Regions from separate parts of the Pseudarthrobacter sp. NPDC058362 genome, predicted to be linked through region 1. Evidence: riboswitches for the same ligand, from Rfam matches in the RefSeq annotation. Region 1 holds a riboswitch; each other region holds the start of a gene.
What was found. A riboswitch is a leader RNA that binds a small molecule or an ion and turns the genes downstream of it on or off. The one in region 1 is predicted to bind cyclic di-AMP.
Positions count from the first base shown of each region.

Region 1 (5,557 bases):
CGGCGTCCTCCGCAGCACGGCGGGCCTCTTCTTCGGCGGCGGCGCGCCTGGCAGCCTGGGCGGCCGCGTACGCGGCGAGTGCCGCCTGGCCCTGCCGGTAATCCTGCTCAACGGCCGCCGTCGTGCCTTTCAAGGAAGCGAGCTGGGCGGTCAGGGTAATGCTCCGCTTCTGTTCGGCGGCCACTTGCTCTTCCATGGCATCCCGGGCAGACCGTGCTTCCGCAAGCCGGGACTCCGCCTCGGCGGCGAGGCGGTCATGCTCGGTGCGGGCCCCCTTCTGCTGTCCTGCCAGGGCGGCCAGAACCTTTTCGGCGGCGCCGGCCCGGGAAACGAGGGCGGCGCTCCGGTCCCCCACGACCGAGACGACGTTGAGTCCGTGCAAACTGTCGGTTTCCAGCGCATCAAGGGCAAGGAAGAATTCCATGGTGGTGCCGCCGGTCTTGTACGACTGGACCGCGAGGGCGCCCAGTTCGTTCCTGCGTGCGGAAAGCTCGCCGGCCGCCCTGTCCACCTGCCTGTTCAGCGCGTCGAGCCTGGCCGCGGCGGCCGTGGCTGCCGCGTCCGCTGCAGCGAATTCCGCTGCCGCAGTTACGGCCGCGGCGCCGAGTTCTTCCGAGCGTGCCTGCAGGCCACCCAGGAGTCCGTGGATCCTGTCGACCTCCGCCGCCTTTGCGGACTCCGATTTCCGTGCGTGCTCAATGTCGCTCCACGATGGAAATCCGCCCGGCGGGTCCGTCGTTTCCGCCTGCGCGGGCAGCGCCGCGGCACCGCTGGCCACTGCAAGTGCCAGTAGCGCACCGCCGGCACGGGAGCGAACCGCAATAGTCAACCGGGACATAGTCCGGAATCCTACATCCTTCAAGAAGTGGTTGAGGGTTAAGGGCAGGCAAACGGAGGGTATCCGCGCGGCATTGTTACTTTGTGACGCGATTCACTATGCGGCGCGGGGTGTCGGGTGTCATGCGAGGTCAACGCGCATTAACCGACCAATCAAGACGATGGCGTAATCCGAGAGGAGGGCCTCGGATGTTATCCAAATGTGACATTCAGGTGGACGTCGGGTTACGGTCGAATGGTGTCCCTCCCCGATGGGACATTCCCACCAGCCTGCCGAGCCCTGCCGCTGGACCGGGATACCACCGTTTCCAACTGGCAGGGACGGGGGAACCAAGTTTCCACGGCCTCACCGAGGCCTAGGGGTTAAGTCGAAAGCCATTCCGCTGGCGCGGATGCTTCCGGCCGGGCATCTCCAGCCCGAACCCGACAGCTCACCCCGCAGGCATGGGAGAGGCGATTCACTGTGTCAAAAATTTCCACCACCGCCCGTCACCGTGCAACTCCGGCCGGCTCCATCACTGTCCAGGGCCTGGCCCGGACGTTCGGTCGTCCCGCACTGGCAGTAGCCGCGGCATCCGGCATTGCGCTCAGCGTCGGCGCTCCGGCCCATGCCGGCGTGAGCGGCCCGGATGCCACTGAAGCAGCGACGGTCCAGACATCCGCCGCACCCGCGGCCACCAACACGGCAGCTGCCGCCGCCACCGTCCACACCGTGGTCGCCGGCGACACCCTGGGCGCGATCTCCACCGCGTACGGCGTCACCCTGGCCGACGTCCTCGCGGTCAACGGGCTCTCCATCGACACGATCATCTACCCGGGCGACCAGATCGAGATCCCCGGCGCCGGAACCGCTGCAGCCGCGCCGGCTCCAGCCCCCGCCCCGGCGCCGGTCGAAACCACGGCGACTGCCCCCGCGAACACCGGAATGAACCTGTCCTACGCCTCCACCGCCCCGGCCGAAACCACCGGCACGGGCACCGGCGCAGCCATCCTGGCCTCCGCCTACAGCCAGATCGGCATCAGCCAGGACTGCACCGCCATGGTGGAGACCGCCCTGCGGTCGGTCGGCAAGAGCGTCGGCGACCTGGCACCCACCCAGTTCTTCCAGTACGGCACCGTGGTCTCCACCCCGGCTCCCGGCGACCTGGTCATCACCTCCGGCCACGTTGGCGTCTACGCCGGTGACGGCCAGGTTGTGAGTGGCGGCATCGACGGTTACAAGACCGACGTGCACTCCCTCAGCTGGCTCGGCGGCGCCTCCTTCGTCCGCGTGGCTTAAGCAGCACCATCCGTCCCAGGACGAAAAAGGGCGGTTTTCGGGAATCTTCCCGAAAACCGCCCTTGTCCTGTTTAAGCCTGCCGATCAGGTGCCGCAGAACGTCAGGTAATCGCCAAAACTTTCCGGAGCGCCTTCCTCGTACCGCTCCAGCCCCGGCCTCCCTTTGTAAGGCTCCGAAAGGACGGCGACGAGGCGCCGGAAGGGGGCAAGGTCACCTGCAGTGGCCGCAGCAAGGGCTTCCTCGACCAGGTGGTTGCGTGGGATGTAGACGGGATTGACGCCATCCATCAGGACGGCGTCCGGCCCCAGGGCCTGCCAGCGTTCCGCCCAGGCATCGAAAGCCGCAAGGTCGAGGACCATCCCGCGTGCCGCACGCGTATTCCCGCGGGCCGCGTCGCCAAGGCTGCGGAAGAACCGGGTGTAGTCCACCGGGCCGTCCTTGAGCAGGGCGATGACGCCGTCCGCCAGGCGGGACACCTCTTCCGCCTCCGGGCTTCCTTCCGGATGTCCGCGCAGACCGAGCTTTGCTGACATTCCGGCCGTCCAGGCATCGCTGTAGCGGCGGCGGAACTCCCCCAGCACTGCCACGGCCGGTTCCACGGCCCTTTCCTGGTCCTCATCGATCAGGGGAAGCAGCGATTCGGCTAACCGGGCCAGGTTCCACTCCGCCACCACGGGCTGGTTGGCGTAGGCGTACCTTCCGCCGGTGTCGATCGAACTGTAGACGGCGGCCGGGTTGAACGTATCCATAAAAGCGCAGGGACCGTAGTCGATGGTCTCTCCTGAGATGGTCATGTTGTCCGTGTTCATGACGCCATGGACAAATCCCACCAGCATCCATTGCGCCACCAGCGACGCCTGGGCTTCGACCACCGACCTGAACAGGGCCAGGTAGGGATTGCCCGCCTTCCCGGCCGCCGGGTAGTGGCGTGCGATGGCGTGGTCGGCGAGCCTGCGGAGCAGATCGATGTTATCGGTAGCCCGCGCGTACTGGAACGTGCCCACGCGCAGGTGGCTGGCGGCGACCCGCACCAGTACCGCCCCCGGCAGCATGGTCTCGCGGCGCACGGGACGGCCGGTAGCCACCACGGCAAGGGACCGGGTGGTCGGGATCCCGAGCGCGTGCATCGCCTCACTGACGAGGTACTCGCGGAGCATAGGCCCGACGACGGCGCGGCCGTCCCCGGCGCGGGCGAAGGGCGTGCGGCCTGAACCTTTGAGGTGGACATCGCGCAGCCCACCGGGCGTCCCGCCGTGCAGGGGAAGCTCGCCCAGGAGCAGGGCCCGGCCATCCCCGAGCAGCGGCGAATAGCCGCCGAACTGATGGCCGGCGTAGGCCATTGCTACCGGGGCAGCGTCCTGCGGGACCTCGTTGCCGACAAGGAATTTAGTGCCGCCCGGGCTGCGCAGGAAGGCCGGCTCTAGTCCCAGCTCCCCTGCGAGCGCCTCGTTCAGGACAAGCAGCCGGGGCTCGGGGGCCTCCTCCGCCTGCCACGGAACTGAAAGCTCAGGCAGGTCCTGGGCGAAACGGGAGTGAAAGCTGACGGTCGATTCCGCTACACCGGTCATGGGTTAACCCTAGCCCCGTCACATCCGGGGCGTGCCGTTGCTTTGCGGTCGCTCATGTGAGGGCGTGCCCGCCCGGAAACTCGCCGTGTTCGCCGGCTTTGGCTTCCTCCTGCAGGAGCGGGTCTTCCTGCCAGGCGTCCGGGTTTTCCTCCGCCGCCCCGGGATAGCTGTCCGGTTCGCTGTGGACAGGATCAAGTTCCAGGGAGGACGCGGCGCCGGGAGCCTCGTCCAGGATGACGTCCTGCTCCGGGACAACTTCCAGCTCGTCGTCCGGGAGGTTTTGCTCAGTCATGATGATGCCTTTCGTTAAGGACCAGCCAACAAAGTAAGCATACTGACGACTGCCTGGCTGTGTGAATTGCTGCCCGGAAGAAACGGGTGACTTTGGGCCCTACCCGCCAGTGGCGCTTCAGGGGCACGCTGGAGGGACACAGGCCCTAAAGGAGCAGCACATGGCAATCCGCAAACCCATTGCCGTAGGTACCAACGACACACCCCAGAGCCGGGCAGCAGTGTCTTGGGCTGCGCGGAGGGCGCACCGGGACGGGCTCCCGCTGGTGATCCTGCACGTCGTCGACGAGCGCTGGCTCTCAGAGCCTTATCCCTGGCGCGGCGTGCTCCAGGAGACGGGCGAACGGATCCTGGAGGCGGCGGCAGCCGGTGCCCGCGAATTCCCATCGCTTGAGGTCAGCACCCTGGTACTCACCGGTGGAGTAGGACGGTCTCTGGCCGGATTCTCGGACCGGGCGTCCATGCTGGTGGTAGGGTCCGGCAGCGGGCACCTCGGCGGCGTGTTGGCCGACCGGGCGCTGCAGGTGGCGTCGGCGGCGGAAGTCCCTGTCGCCGTCGTAGGAACCCTGGACACGGAAGACAGACACGGCGTGGTGGTCGGCGTCGACGGATCCGAAGAAGCTGTGCAGGCAGTGGCCCTCGCCGCGGCTGAGGCGGACCGCGAGGGCGACGAACTGACGGTGGTCTATGCCTACAGCCCGCCCGACCGGCTCCCGGACGCAGGTTTCACCCCGGAGCTCGTTGCGGACCTGATGGAAAAGGAGGAACGGATTGTCCTCTCCGAAACCGTTGCCGGGCTGATGGCCGACTATCCGGACCTGGTGGTTCACCAACGGCTCGAGTCCGGCCGTGACCCGGCGCAGAGTCTGGTCCAAGCAGCAGAGGGTGCACGGCTGCTGGTGGTAGGCGACCGGGGCCGCGGCGGAATCAGCCGGCTTGTCCTGGGCTCCACGGCGCACGGCGTCCTCAAGCGGCTGCCCTGCCCCACGATCATCACGCGAATTCGGCCAGTTAACCAGAAATGAGGACAGGATCCATGACATCCACCCAGCCCATCGCCGTCGGCATCAGCGACACCGAAGCCTCCAACGCGGCCCTGCTCTGGGCCGCGGCCCGCGCCAACCGCCGGAAGGTGCCGCTTGCCGTGCTCCACGTCATCGATGACCGCTGGATGGCCGGCGAGGCACTCCCCTACGTAGACGTCCTCCGCCAGTCCGGGCTGGACCTGCTGGAAAGCGCAGGCCAGCGGCTGCGCACGGCCGAACCCGGCCTGGACTTCACGCTTGACCTTCTCGAGGGAGGCATCGGGGCATCGCTGGGCGACTACGCGAAAAAGGCATCGATGCTGGTGGTGGGTTCCAGCAGCCATGCGCGCGGTGCCCTCACCGACCGCGCACTCCAGGTAGCGGCAACAGCGGAATCGCCGGTCGCCGTCGTGGGTGTCCACGCCGGCGAGGGTACGGGCGTTGTGGTGGGCGTCGACGGGTCCCGCGAGTCCACCCAGGCCGTAGCTTTCGCCGCCGCGGAAGCGGACCAGCTGGGTGAGGAACTCACCGTGGTATACGCCTTCACCGGCCCGAA
Region 1 covers NZ_JBHXIW010000004.1:194,704-200,260, reverse strand. Annotated here, with positions in the region: gene ACFWIX_RS10625 (coiled-coil domain-containing protein) at 1-838, opposite strand, end outside; cyclic di-AMP (ydaO/yuaA leader) riboswitch at 1,128-1,297, shown strand; gene ACFWIX_RS10620 (LysM peptidoglycan-binding domain-containing protein) at 1,301-2,116, shown strand; gene ACFWIX_RS10615 (YdiU family protein) at 2,201-3,685, opposite strand; gene ACFWIX_RS10610 (hypothetical protein) at 3,738-3,977, opposite strand; gene ACFWIX_RS10605 (universal stress protein) at 4,138-5,001, shown strand; gene ACFWIX_RS10600 (universal stress protein) at 5,013-5,557, shown strand, end outside.

Region 2 (5,557 bases), on a different contig from region 1:
CGTCCCGGTGTGGCGTACCGGCAAGCCGGACGCCTTCCTGGCCGCTGCCGTGGACACTGCCAGGACGGCCATCGAGGGCATTACGGACCCCCGCACTATCGGCGAGCACCTCGCCGCCAAGAGCGAGGGCGACCGGCTGGTCACCCACCTGTTCGAGTCGAAGCTCCCCGGATACGCCGGCTGGCAGTGGTACGCCGTGCTCACCCGGAATTCGCGTTCCAAGGCGGTGACTGTGAACGAGTTGGGCCTGCTGCCGTCCGAGGACTCCATCCTCGCCCCAGAGTGGGTGCCGTGGGCTGAACGTGTCCGCCCCGAGGACGCGCAGGCGCAGGAGCCACAGGAATCACAGCCACAGGAGGCGGCGGAGGAACCTTCCGCGCCGGCCGCCGGAGCTGACGCGGACGACGACGACGCACCGGAGGGCGGGGCTGCTGCACCGTAGCGGCTACAACCTTCCGGCATCACGACAAAGGCGGCGCCCGGGATAAACCCGGGCGCCGCCGTCGTACTTAAACGCCTGCGCTGCTAGCTGCGCAGGCGCTCCACTACATAGTCGATGCTGGCCAGCAGCGCGGTGACGTCCGCGGGCTCGATGGCCACGAACGTGGCGAGGCGCAGCTGGTTGCGGCCCAGCTTGCGGTATGGCTCGGTGTCCACGACGCCGTTGGCGCGCAGGATCTTCGCCACCTGGGCGGCATCCACCGAATCGTCGAAGTCGATGGTGGCGATGACGTTGGAACGCTCGTCCGGGTTGACGACGAACGGCGTGGCGAAGTCCGAAGCCTCGGCCCACCGGTAGATCCGTCCCGCTGAATCCGCGGTGCGCGAGGCGGCGAAGTCAAGGCCGCCGTTGGCGTTGAGCCACTGCACCTGCGAGTCCAGCGTCACGAGCGTGGACAGCGACGGGGTGTTGTAGGTCTGGTTCAGGCGCGAGTTGTCGATGGCCGTCTGCAGATCCAGGAAGTCGGGGATCCAGCGGCCGCTTGCCTTCACGCGGGCCGCGCGCTCGATGGCGGCGGGGGAGAAGAGACCCAGCCAGAGGCCGCCGTCGGAGGCGAAGTTCTTCTGCGGGGCGAAGTAGTAGACGTCGCTTTCGGTCACGTCCACGTCCAGGCCTCCGGCGGCGGAGGTGGCGTCCACCAGGACCAGGGCGCCTTCGTCGGCGCCTGCGACGCGCTTAACCGGTGCGGAGACGCCGGTGGAGGTCTCGTTCTGCGGCCAGGCGTACGCGTCCACGCCCGCTTCGGCCTGCGGCGCCGGGCGGGTGCCGGGCTCGGAGTTGATGATGGATGAGGCGTCCAGGAACGGAGCCTTGTTGGTGGCGGCCGCGAATTTGGAGCCGAACTCGCCGAAGGAGAGGTGCTGGGCCTTCTGTTCCACCAGGCCGAACGTGGCGACGTCCCAGAACGCGGTGGAACCGCCGACGCCGAGAACCACTTCATAGCCCTCCGGTGCGCGGAAGAAGCTGCTGAGGCCTTCCCGGACGGAGCCTACGAGGTTCTTCACCGGGGCCTGCCGGTGCGAGGTGCCAAGGATGGACTTCGAAGCCGCGGACAATGCATCGATCTGTTCCTGGCGGACCTTGGAAGGACCGGCGCCGAACCGTCCGTCCGCGGGCAGGAGGTCGGCGGGAATAGTGATGCTGTTGTCGCTCACAGGTGCTCCAGTTTCGGCATGGACGCGCATGGTCCGGGCGGGTGATTGGCCTGCGGCCGGCTGCGGTGGCTCAGGCCCTCCTTATTCTGCCTGAACGGGAGTTCCGGCAGGAACCGCGTGCGTCATAGTCCAGCAAGTGAGACAGTCAGCCGGCAGCCCCCGGGCGACTATTCGGACAAATTCAAAATAGGCTAAGCTTTTCACCGGACTACGCCCGGCTGAAGGCGTTACGGTGGGACAACGCAAGGTACTGCGCTCGAGGAGCTGAGCTTGATGACGGATCTGATCGACACTACGGAGATGTACCTTCGCACCATCCTGGAGCTTGAGGAAGAGAACATCGTAGCCCTCCGTGCCCGGATCGCGGAGCGCCTGCGCCATTCGGGCCCCACGGTATCGCAGACCATCGGCAGGATGGAACGCGACGGACTTGTGGTGGTCTCCGGTGACCGGCATCTTGAACTCACCGAGACCGGCCGCAAGCGGGCCACCGAAGTCATGCGCAAGCACCGGCTGGCCGAACGGCTCCTGGCCGACGTCATCGGCCTGGACTGGGCGTACGTCCACGACGAAGCGTGCCGTTGGGAGCACGTCATGAGCGAGCGGGTGGAGCGGCGGATCTATGAACTGCTCAACCACCCCACGGAGTCCCCGTACGGCAACCCTATTCCGGGACTCGACGCCCTCGGCGACCAGCCGGCGGCCGCCGGCAGCGGCCCGGTAGCCCCTGACGGCGCCGTGAGCCTGCTCGAAGCGATGAAGGGCTACCAGCCCGCTTCCGCCGTGGTCGTCAGTCGGCTTGCCGAACCCATCCAGGTGGAGCCCGAACTCCTCCTTCAGCTCGATGAGGGCGGAATCCGGCCCGGCGCCAAGGTATCGCTGGAGCGGGTGGGGGACTACATCTCGGTACGGGTACCGGGGATTGAGGGCGCACTCGAACTGCCGCCCGAGGTGGCCGCGCACGTCTTCGTCACCGTGGTTTAGTGCCACTGCGCGACTCGCTTAGTACCCCGCCGTGGCCCGGCCCACACGGTTATAACGGAATTGTTACTGACGGGCTTAAGCCCCTATAGTTAAAACCCGAGCGTTGATACACAAGCGTTACCTGATCCGGAGCCGAGCTCTGCCAGCGGATCAGGTGCACGAGTCATTTACTGGCAGAGGCGGGGGAACCACAACCGGCAGCGGGGGCTGCCTTGGGGTGAAGTCCGTCAGCAGCAAGCCTCTCCAGCAAATCCTCCCGGGATAGCTCTGTGCAGAAGTTTGCTTACGGCGGACCGGGTCTTTGAACTCTCTGACCCGAATCCGACAGCTAACTTCGCAGGCTTTCCAGAGAGGAAACCTTCTTTTGAGCATGCAGACCTCCAGGGGCCGGCGCCGCGCTGCGGGCCCCTCACCGACCCCCCGGGTTGTGGAAGTCATCTCCGCGGAGCGCCCCCGCGATCCCCACCGTGAAGCCCGCCGCCGGCGCGGCCCCTTCCGGCAGATCACGGAGTTCGCATCGGCGAGCGGTATCGGGCAGAAAGCCGGAATCGCCCTGGCGGCCACCGGCCTCGTCCTGACCGTGACTGTCCCGTCCACCAGCCCCGTGATGGCTACCAGTACCACGGACGTAGTGCCCGCCGTTGCCGCCCAGCCTGCGCAGCAGCCGGAAATCTCCGCCGAAGCGGGAGCCCGCATCGACTTCAGCCGCTCCGCCGTGGTGACCAAGGCGGACCCGGACGGCAAGCTGAAACAGCTCCTGAGCGCCCAGTCTGCCGGCGCCGTCTCCCGCGCCGCCTCTGTCGGCAGCCTGGGGGCACCCTTGGCCAGCCTGACCATGGTCTCCCCGTTCGGTTACCGCGTGAGCCCCATCACCGGAGGCTACGGCGACTTCCACCGCGGCGAAGACTTCGCGGCCCAGTGCGGCACCTCTGTGCTGGCGGCCGCCACCGGTACCGTGACCTTCGTGGGCTGGCACGACTTCGGCGGCGGCAACCGCGTCGTCATTGACCACGGAAACGGACTTGAGACGACCTACAACCACCTCTCCGGCTTCAACGCCCAGGAGGGGCAGACTGTGGGCCGTGGCGACGTCATCGCCTACAGCGGAACCACCGGCGCCTCCACCGGCTGCCACCTCCACTTCGAGGTGCAGGTCAACGGCGAGGTTGTCGATCCCACCGGCTGGCTTTAGCCCGAACTGAGGGTTTGCTCTCGCAACACGCTGACGTCCCGTGACCTTAATGTGACATTGGTTATTAATTCCTGTACCGTCGTACACGCGTCAACTTTTCCGAAGTTGACGCTCTTGAGTGGATTGCCTAACTCTGCCACCGCTCAAGGTCCGTTCGCATTTCATCGTCTGGCAGGGGCGGGGGAACCAATTTTGGCCTTCTGTTTGTGGGAAGGCCTTGGGGTTAAGCCGTAAAAGCTTCCTTGGAAGCGCGCGGCCGGGTGACTCCCATCCGAATCCGACAGCTCACCTCGCAGGCATTGGGAGAGGCTATCCTTCGTGTCTTCACGTCATAATTCTGCGCGCCACCGTGCGCAAACGGTGCGCACCAACCCATTGGGCTCCGTGTCCAAGGCCGTTAGTGCCAATGCGGGGACCATGGGCCGCCAGGCCGCAGTCGTAGCAGCAGCTTCGGGCCTCATTCTGACCATGGGCCTGCCAGCCACGGCAGCGGACACCACCGCTGGTATTTCGGCCTCCACCGAGTCCGGAGCGCAGAACGCCGCCGTCATGGCCGCTCCCACCGCCACGGTTTCCTTCGAGCGTCCGGTGGTCAAGACCACCGCTGCTCCGGAGATCGAGCCGGTCCAGGTGCAGTCCACCTCGGAGGAAGAGGAGTCCACCACGGACTCCGCCGCTGAGACTGCATCAAGCGCAGTTGCCGGCGCTTCCACCTCCGGCATCGCCGGTATCGCCTACACCGGCATTGGCCGCCCGTACGTCTGGGGCGGCACCTCTCCCAATGGCTGGGACTGCTCGGGCTTCACGCAGTGGGTCTACGCCCAGGCCGGCATCAGCATCCCCCGCGTCAACGCATGGTCCATCATGACCCCCACCGCCGCCCCCAAGCCGGGCGATCTGGTGGTGCAGAACGGTGGTGCCCACGTGGGCATCTACGTTGGCAACGGCATGATGGTCAGCGCACTGAACCCCAGCCAGGGCACCTTGTTGCACGCCGTAGCCGCCACCGGCTCCTCGGTGTACTACACGCTCAACCCGTAGTTTCAGGAGGGCCTGCCCGCAGGCCCGGTTCAAACACGTATTTCGCCAATCAGCACATCCCCGTTTGGGAGGTGCCGGGGTACCCCCAAGATCCCGGCGCGCCCAGCCCCTGGGCTGTTAATAGCGGTCTTGAGGAAATCGAAAGAGAGAACATGACTACTCGTGCTACCGCACGGCACCGCGCCGAGGTCACCAAGACCAACTCGCTTGCTGTCATTGCCAAGACCGTGGGCGACAATGCCGGCGGCATGGGCCGCCAGGCCGCAGTCATCGCTGCCGCCTCCGGCCTTGTCCTGACCAGCGGCGTCGCAGCCAACGCTGCGGACTCCAATGTCCAGCGGGATTCGGCCCCGGCTTCGGCCCTGACGGTCGAGTCCGCTGTGGATGCGCCCATTTCGGCGGCGTCCACCATCTCCATCAGCTTCGAAAAGCCGGCCATCACCACCGAAGCTGCTCCCGTTGTGGAGGAAGAGCCCGTTGTCGAGGTGCAGGAAGCCGAGCCGGCTCCCGAGCCCGAGGCAGCAGCGCCGGTGACGGCCACGGTGACGGCTTCCGCGCCGGCGGCCCCGAAGGCTTCCGCCAGCGGCAAGGGTGCAGCCATCCTCTCCGCTGCATACGCCCAGCTTGGTGTTAGCCAGGACTGCACCATGCTGGTGACCAACTCCCTGGCCGCCGTGGGCATCA
Region 2 covers NZ_JBHXIW010000002.1:45,146-50,702, forward strand. Annotated here, with positions in the region: gene ACFWIX_RS04795 (DUF3027 domain-containing protein) at 1-442, shown strand, start outside; gene serC (phosphoserine transaminase) at 526-1,656, opposite strand; gene ACFWIX_RS04805 (metal-dependent transcriptional regulator) at 1,930-2,640, shown strand; cyclic di-AMP (ydaO/yuaA leader) riboswitch at 2,761-2,998, shown strand; gene ACFWIX_RS04810 (M23 family metallopeptidase) at 3,011-3,832, shown strand; cyclic di-AMP (ydaO/yuaA leader) riboswitch at 3,947-4,145, shown strand; gene ACFWIX_RS04815 (C40 family peptidase) at 4,217-4,873, shown strand; gene ACFWIX_RS04820 (NlpC/P60 family protein) at 5,026-5,557, shown strand, end outside.
Region 2: another riboswitch for cyclic di-AMP. It lies ahead of ACFWIX_RS04810 (M23 family metallopeptidase); the one in region 1 lies ahead of ACFWIX_RS10620 (LysM peptidoglycan-binding domain-containing protein).

Region 3 (5,557 bases), on a different contig from region 1:
TCGGCGGTAACCGTGCTGAAAATGCCATTACCCGGCGGTAACCGAGACACATGCAGTGCTTTGTTCGGTCAATGGTCCCGTAAGAACGTTTTAATTCATTATCCCGCCGAAGCGTGAAATTGCCCTCTCTACGAGGGTCCGCTGTCCAGCCGGACCCGGATTTGGACTCCCCTAGGACACCATGCGGACGGCACCCGGGCGTCCGGCTGCGCCATTACGCCGGGATTCACAGCCGGCTCACAGGAAGACCCAAGCCCGGCAATAACGAGCAATCGGAGAGTTGTTGCATGGGCACCCTGCACTCCATGACCAACAACCTGCCGCAGCTCTCTCATCCGGACGGCTCCCCCATCCGTGCCCTGGTGGTTGATGACGAACCCAGCCTCGCCGAGCTGATGAGCATGGGCCTGCGCATGGCCGGCTGGTCGGTGGCCGTTGCCGCCGACGGCCCCCAGGCCGTGAAGCTCGCCAAGGACTTCCGTCCCGACGTCCTGGTGCTGGATGTGATGCTCCCCGGGTTCGACGGTGTTGAGCTCCTGGGCAGGGTCCGGGCCTTCGCGCCTGAAGTGCCGGCGCTGTTCCTTACTGCCAAGGACGCAATCCAGGACCGCATCGTGGGGCTTGCGGCCGGCGGTGATGACTACGTCACCAAGCCGTTCAGCATGGAAGAGGTACTGCTGCGCCTGCACCGCCTGGTGCAGCGCTCCGGCGTGGCCGCCATGGACACCGCCGAGCTCGTGGTCGGAGACCTCGTCCTGAATATCGACACCCGCGAAGTAACCCGCGCCGGCGACCAGGTCCAGCTCACCGCAACCCAATTTGAGCTGCTCCGTTACCTCATGGAGAACCCTAAACGCGTGATCAGCAAGGCCCAGATCCTGGACCGGGTGTGGAACTACGACTTCGGCGGCCAAGCCAACATCGTGGAACTGTACATTTCCTACCTGCGCAAGAAGATCGATGCCGCCCGCCCGCCCATGATCCACACCGTCCGGGGTGCCGGGTACGTCATCAGGCCGGCGGACTAGATGACATGCTCGCCGCACACCCCCGACCCACGGAGTTGGCGGAAGCCCGCCACCTGGCACCTCCGCACGCGGCTGACCGCCTTGGCCATGGGCCTGCTCATCGCGATCTGCGGGGCAGTGGGCGTGATCAGCTACGCCTCGATGGACACCTTCCTGACCCACCAGCTTGACGGCCAGCTGACCCAGGCGGCGGATCGGGCCAACGATCCGGGCCGGCCGCACATGGACGGAGCCATCGGGCGGGACCCGCTGGATGCCCGGGGACAGAGCGTGGGCACGTTGAACGCGCGCATCGTGGACGGCCAGGTCAACAGTGCTGGCTTCCTGGCACCGGACACCACACGATCACCCCTCTCGGCGGCGGACAAGGAGGCACTCCTTGCGCTGACGGCGGGCTCCGCACCGGTGGACCGGAAGCTGTCCAACGGCAACTACCGTCTGGTCGCGGCCCAGACCTCCTTCGGCGACGTTCTGGTGACCGGCCTGCCGCTCAATGCCAAGGAAAGCACACTGGCCTCCCTGGTGTGGACCTTCCTCCTGGTATCGCTCGGGGGGCTGGTGCTGGTCGGCTTCGCCGGCACCGTTCTGATTCGCCGCACCATGAGGCCGCTGGAGCAGCTCTCCGCGGTGGCCACCAAGGTTTCGCGCCTTCCGCTGGACGCCGGCGAGGTCGCCCTGGCGGTGCGGGTGCCGCCGTCGAACGCCAATCCCGGAACTGAAGTGGGCAGCGTAGGCCACGCGCTGAACCTCATGCTGGACAACGTGGCCAACGCGCTGCAGGCGCGGCAGCGGAGCGAAACGAAAGTACGGCAGTTCGTGGCGGACGCCTCGCACGAACTGCGCACTCCCCTCACCGCGGTCCGCGGGTACACCGAGCTGCTCCGCCTGACCGAGCATTTCACCCCGGACGGAGAACGGTCGCTGGCCCGCGTGCAAAGCCAGTCCGAGCGCATGACCGCCCTCGTGGAGGACCTGCTGCTGCTTGCCCGGCTGGATGAGGGGCAGCCGCTGAAGCTGGCGGACGTGGACCTGACCCAGCTGGTGGTCGAGGGCGTCAGCGACGAAAAGGTGATGGCGCCGGGGCACAACTGGCGGCTGGAACTGCCCGGGGAGCCGGTGGTGGTAAACGGCGACGCCGCGCAGCTCCGACAGGTCCTGATGAACCTGCTCTCCAATGCACGCAAGCACACACCGGCCGGCACCACAGTGGTGGCGGGCGCCCGGCTGGCATCCGCGGACACGGCGGAGATCACGGTAACGGACGACGGCGGCGGCATTCCACAGGAGTTCGTGGACCAGGCCTTCGCCAGGTTCGCCCGCGCAGACGCGGCGCGCAAGGGCGTCGGCGACCAGCCCGGTGCGGCCGGAACCGAGGGGACCAGCGGTCTTGGCCTGTCGATAGTGCAGTCCATTGTGGAAGCTCATGGCGGGACCGTCAGCGTTGAGTCACGCGCCGGCTGGACGAGGTTCGCGGTAAAGCTGCCCACTACGCCCCGATGAGGTGGTTAGACAATGGCGACGCGCCGCCGTCGTGATCCCTGTTACCAAAATGTGACTTTGCCGTAGATCTCCTGTACCGTCGAGTGAGTGCGCTTCCGTTCGTGGCGCATGTCCGGATGACGCCGAGCTCTGCCGCTTCCCGGACTCCGATAGACCGATGGCAGAGGCGGGGGACCCACCGTCCCGGGCGATTTCAGGCCCTTGGGGTTAAGCCAGCACGTGAATGTTCCGTGCGGCCGGATGCCCTCATCCGAACCCGACAGCTAACTCCGCAGGTGTGAGAGGCGATCCATCATGTCTGAATTCCAGGTAGCACCGCGCCCAAAATCCGGCGCATCCAGCCGCGCGGACGCGCGCGCCGCCAAGCGCTCCCGGCGCGGCACCTTCCCTGCACTGGGTAAGAGGGCTGCCGTGCTGGCCGCGTCCTGCGCACTGCTGGTGGGCGTTGGTGCAGCAGGCCAGGCCACCGAGTCCATGACGCGCACTTCGTCCACCGAGGCCACCGCCACGCAGCTCTCCCCCAATGAGCAGCAAGCGCAGCTGGGGCTCGAGAAGAGCGAACTGCAGGCCGCCGCGGCGGAAACGGCTGCTGAACAGGCTGCCGCTGCCAAGACTGCAGCAGAGAAAGCCGCCGCCGCGAAGACTGCTGCAGAGAAAGCCGCCGCCGCCAAGGCCGCTGCTGCGAAGGCTGCCGCTGAGAAAGCCGCGGCCGAGAAGGCCGCTGCGGCAAAGGCCAAGGCCGCGAAGCCGGCTGCCGTGAATGACCCCGCAGGCGCGCAGGCTTACGCCGCAAGCCAGCTGGCGAGCTACGGCTGGGCGCCGGACCAGATGCAGTGCCTGAAGACGCTGTGGACCAAGGAATCCGATTGGAAGACCACGGCGACCAACCCCAGCAGCGGCGCGTACGGAATCGTCCAGTCGCTGCCTGCCGAGAAGATGGCAAGCGCCGGAGCCGACTACGTCACCAACTACCGCACTCAGATCAACTGGGGCCTGGACTACATCCAGGAGCGCTACCAGTCACCGTGTGGCGCGCTGAACTTCCACTACGCCAACAACTGGTACTAAACCCGGCCAGCTACTGAACCAGGCTAACCTGCGATGCCGTACAGGCGGTCGCCGGCGTCGCCCAAGCCGGGAACGATGTAGGACTTCTCGTTGAGCTTCTCGTCGATGGAGGCCAGCACGATAGTCACGTTGGCGCCGGAAAGCTCCTCCTCCAGCTTGGCCAGGCCCTCCGGGGCGGCCAGCAGGCAGATGCAGGTGACGTCCGAGGCGCCTCGCTTGAACAGGAACTTGATCGCCTCGCGGAGGGTTCCGCCGGTGGCCAGCATCGGGTCCAGCACGAAGATCTGGCGGTCCGTCAGGTCCTCCGGCAGGCGTTCCGCGTAGGTAATGATGTCCAGGGTTTCCTCGTCACGGGCCATGCCCAGGAAGCCCACCTCTGCCGTGGGGACCAGTTTGGTCATACCCTCGAGCATGCCGAGGCCGGCGCGAAGGATCGGAACCACCAGGGGCGTGGGCTTGGTGAATGCGGTGCCCACGGTGGTGCTGACGGGGGTCTCAATGGTGACCTCTTCGGTGCGGACCTCGCGGGTGGCCTCGTATGCCAGCAGCGTGACCAGCTCTTCCGTCAACTGCCGGAAGACCGGCGAGGGGGTGTTCTTGTCCCTCAGGACGGTGAGCTTGTGGGCGACCAAAGGGTGGTCAACAACGAGAGTGCGCATGGGTCAAAACTATCACCCGGCGTGATGGTCTCCCGGGCCGCGGCCGGCAGCAGGCTCGCTGTGGTCCCCGTGGCGGTCCCGGCCGTGGTCGTGGATTTTCTCTGCCACGACATCCCGCACCACGGGGTGGTCGAACGTGGGAGCGGGACCGACGTGTTCCTTGCGCCTGGTCAGGTGAAACAGCCTGTGGGCCAGGATCACCAGGCCCACCCATGCACCACCCAGCAGCCATCCAGCGGTGACGTCTGTGAGCCAGTGATGGCCTAGGAACACCCTGCTCAGACCCATGGCGATGATGAAGATCACGCCCGCGGTGATGGCCGTGACGCGCACCCAGAGTTGATGGAACTGCAGGCACAGGACGTAGAGCAGCACGCCAATGACCACCGTGGTGTTAAGCGTGTGGCCGCTTGGGAATGACGGCGAGTGCTCAAACGGCGGGACGGCTTCCGAGTGGTCCGGCCGGGTCCGCCCAACCAGCCGCTTGCCGACGGTGGTGGCGTAGATGGAGACGGCGGCAGCACCGCCCACCAGGATGATTGGCCGCCACGTCCTGCTGAGGAAGGTCAGCCATGCGGTGAGAATGCTGGCCAGGATGGGCATCCCGACGCCACCGCCGATATTGGTGAAGCCGGTGACGACGGCGTCCAGCTCCGGGTTCCGGAGGGTCTGTGAGTACTCCAGCGCCGGAATGTCGAGGTTGGTGAGACCTTCGTCGTCCACCACGTTCGAATAGACCTCTGCTCCCAGGAGCGCGAGTGCCACCACCAGGCTGCCGCCGATGAGCATTGTCAGCCAGAGGGCGGCATAAGGTTTTATCCATTTGTCCATGCGGTCTTTGACAGTGCTCACTGTGCCTCCCGGCGGATGGTCGTCACGGGCTCTGGGTATCCTTCGAAACTATCATTGAGCCATGGTCTCCGCAGGAAAATCACACCACGAATGGATGGGCCTCGCCCTGGCGGAGGCCCGCCGCGCCCTTGCCACGGCCGACGTGCCGATCGGCGCCGTGGTCATAGGTCCCGACGGCGGCGTGCTCGGTTCCGGCCGCAACCAGCGGGAAGAACTGGGCGACCCCACCGCACATGCAGAGGTGGTGGCGATCCGCGAGGCCGCGGCCCGCCTCCGGGAACGCGCTCGACTGAGCGGCGGCGCAGACGACGGCTGGCGGCTGGCCGACTGCACGCTGGTGGTCACCCTGGAGCCCTGTGCCATGTGTGCGGGCGCCATCGTGTTGTCGCGGATCCCGCGGGTGGTGTTCGGCGCGTGGGACGAGAAGGCCGGGGCGGCAGGTTCGGTGTT
Region 3 covers NZ_JBHXIW010000007.1:95,471-101,027, reverse strand. Annotated here, with positions in the region: gene ACFWIX_RS13785 (response regulator transcription factor) at 288-1,028, shown strand; gene ACFWIX_RS13780 (sensor histidine kinase) at 1,029-2,528, shown strand; cyclic di-AMP (ydaO/yuaA leader) riboswitch at 2,639-2,817, shown strand; gene ACFWIX_RS13775 (hypothetical protein) at 2,823-3,596, shown strand; gene upp (uracil phosphoribosyltransferase) at 3,620-4,255, opposite strand; gene ACFWIX_RS13765 (phosphatase PAP2 family protein) at 4,268-5,086, opposite strand; gene ACFWIX_RS13760 (nucleoside deaminase) at 5,169-5,557, shown strand, end outside.
Region 3: another riboswitch for cyclic di-AMP. It lies ahead of ACFWIX_RS13775 (hypothetical protein); the one in region 1 lies ahead of ACFWIX_RS10620 (LysM peptidoglycan-binding domain-containing protein).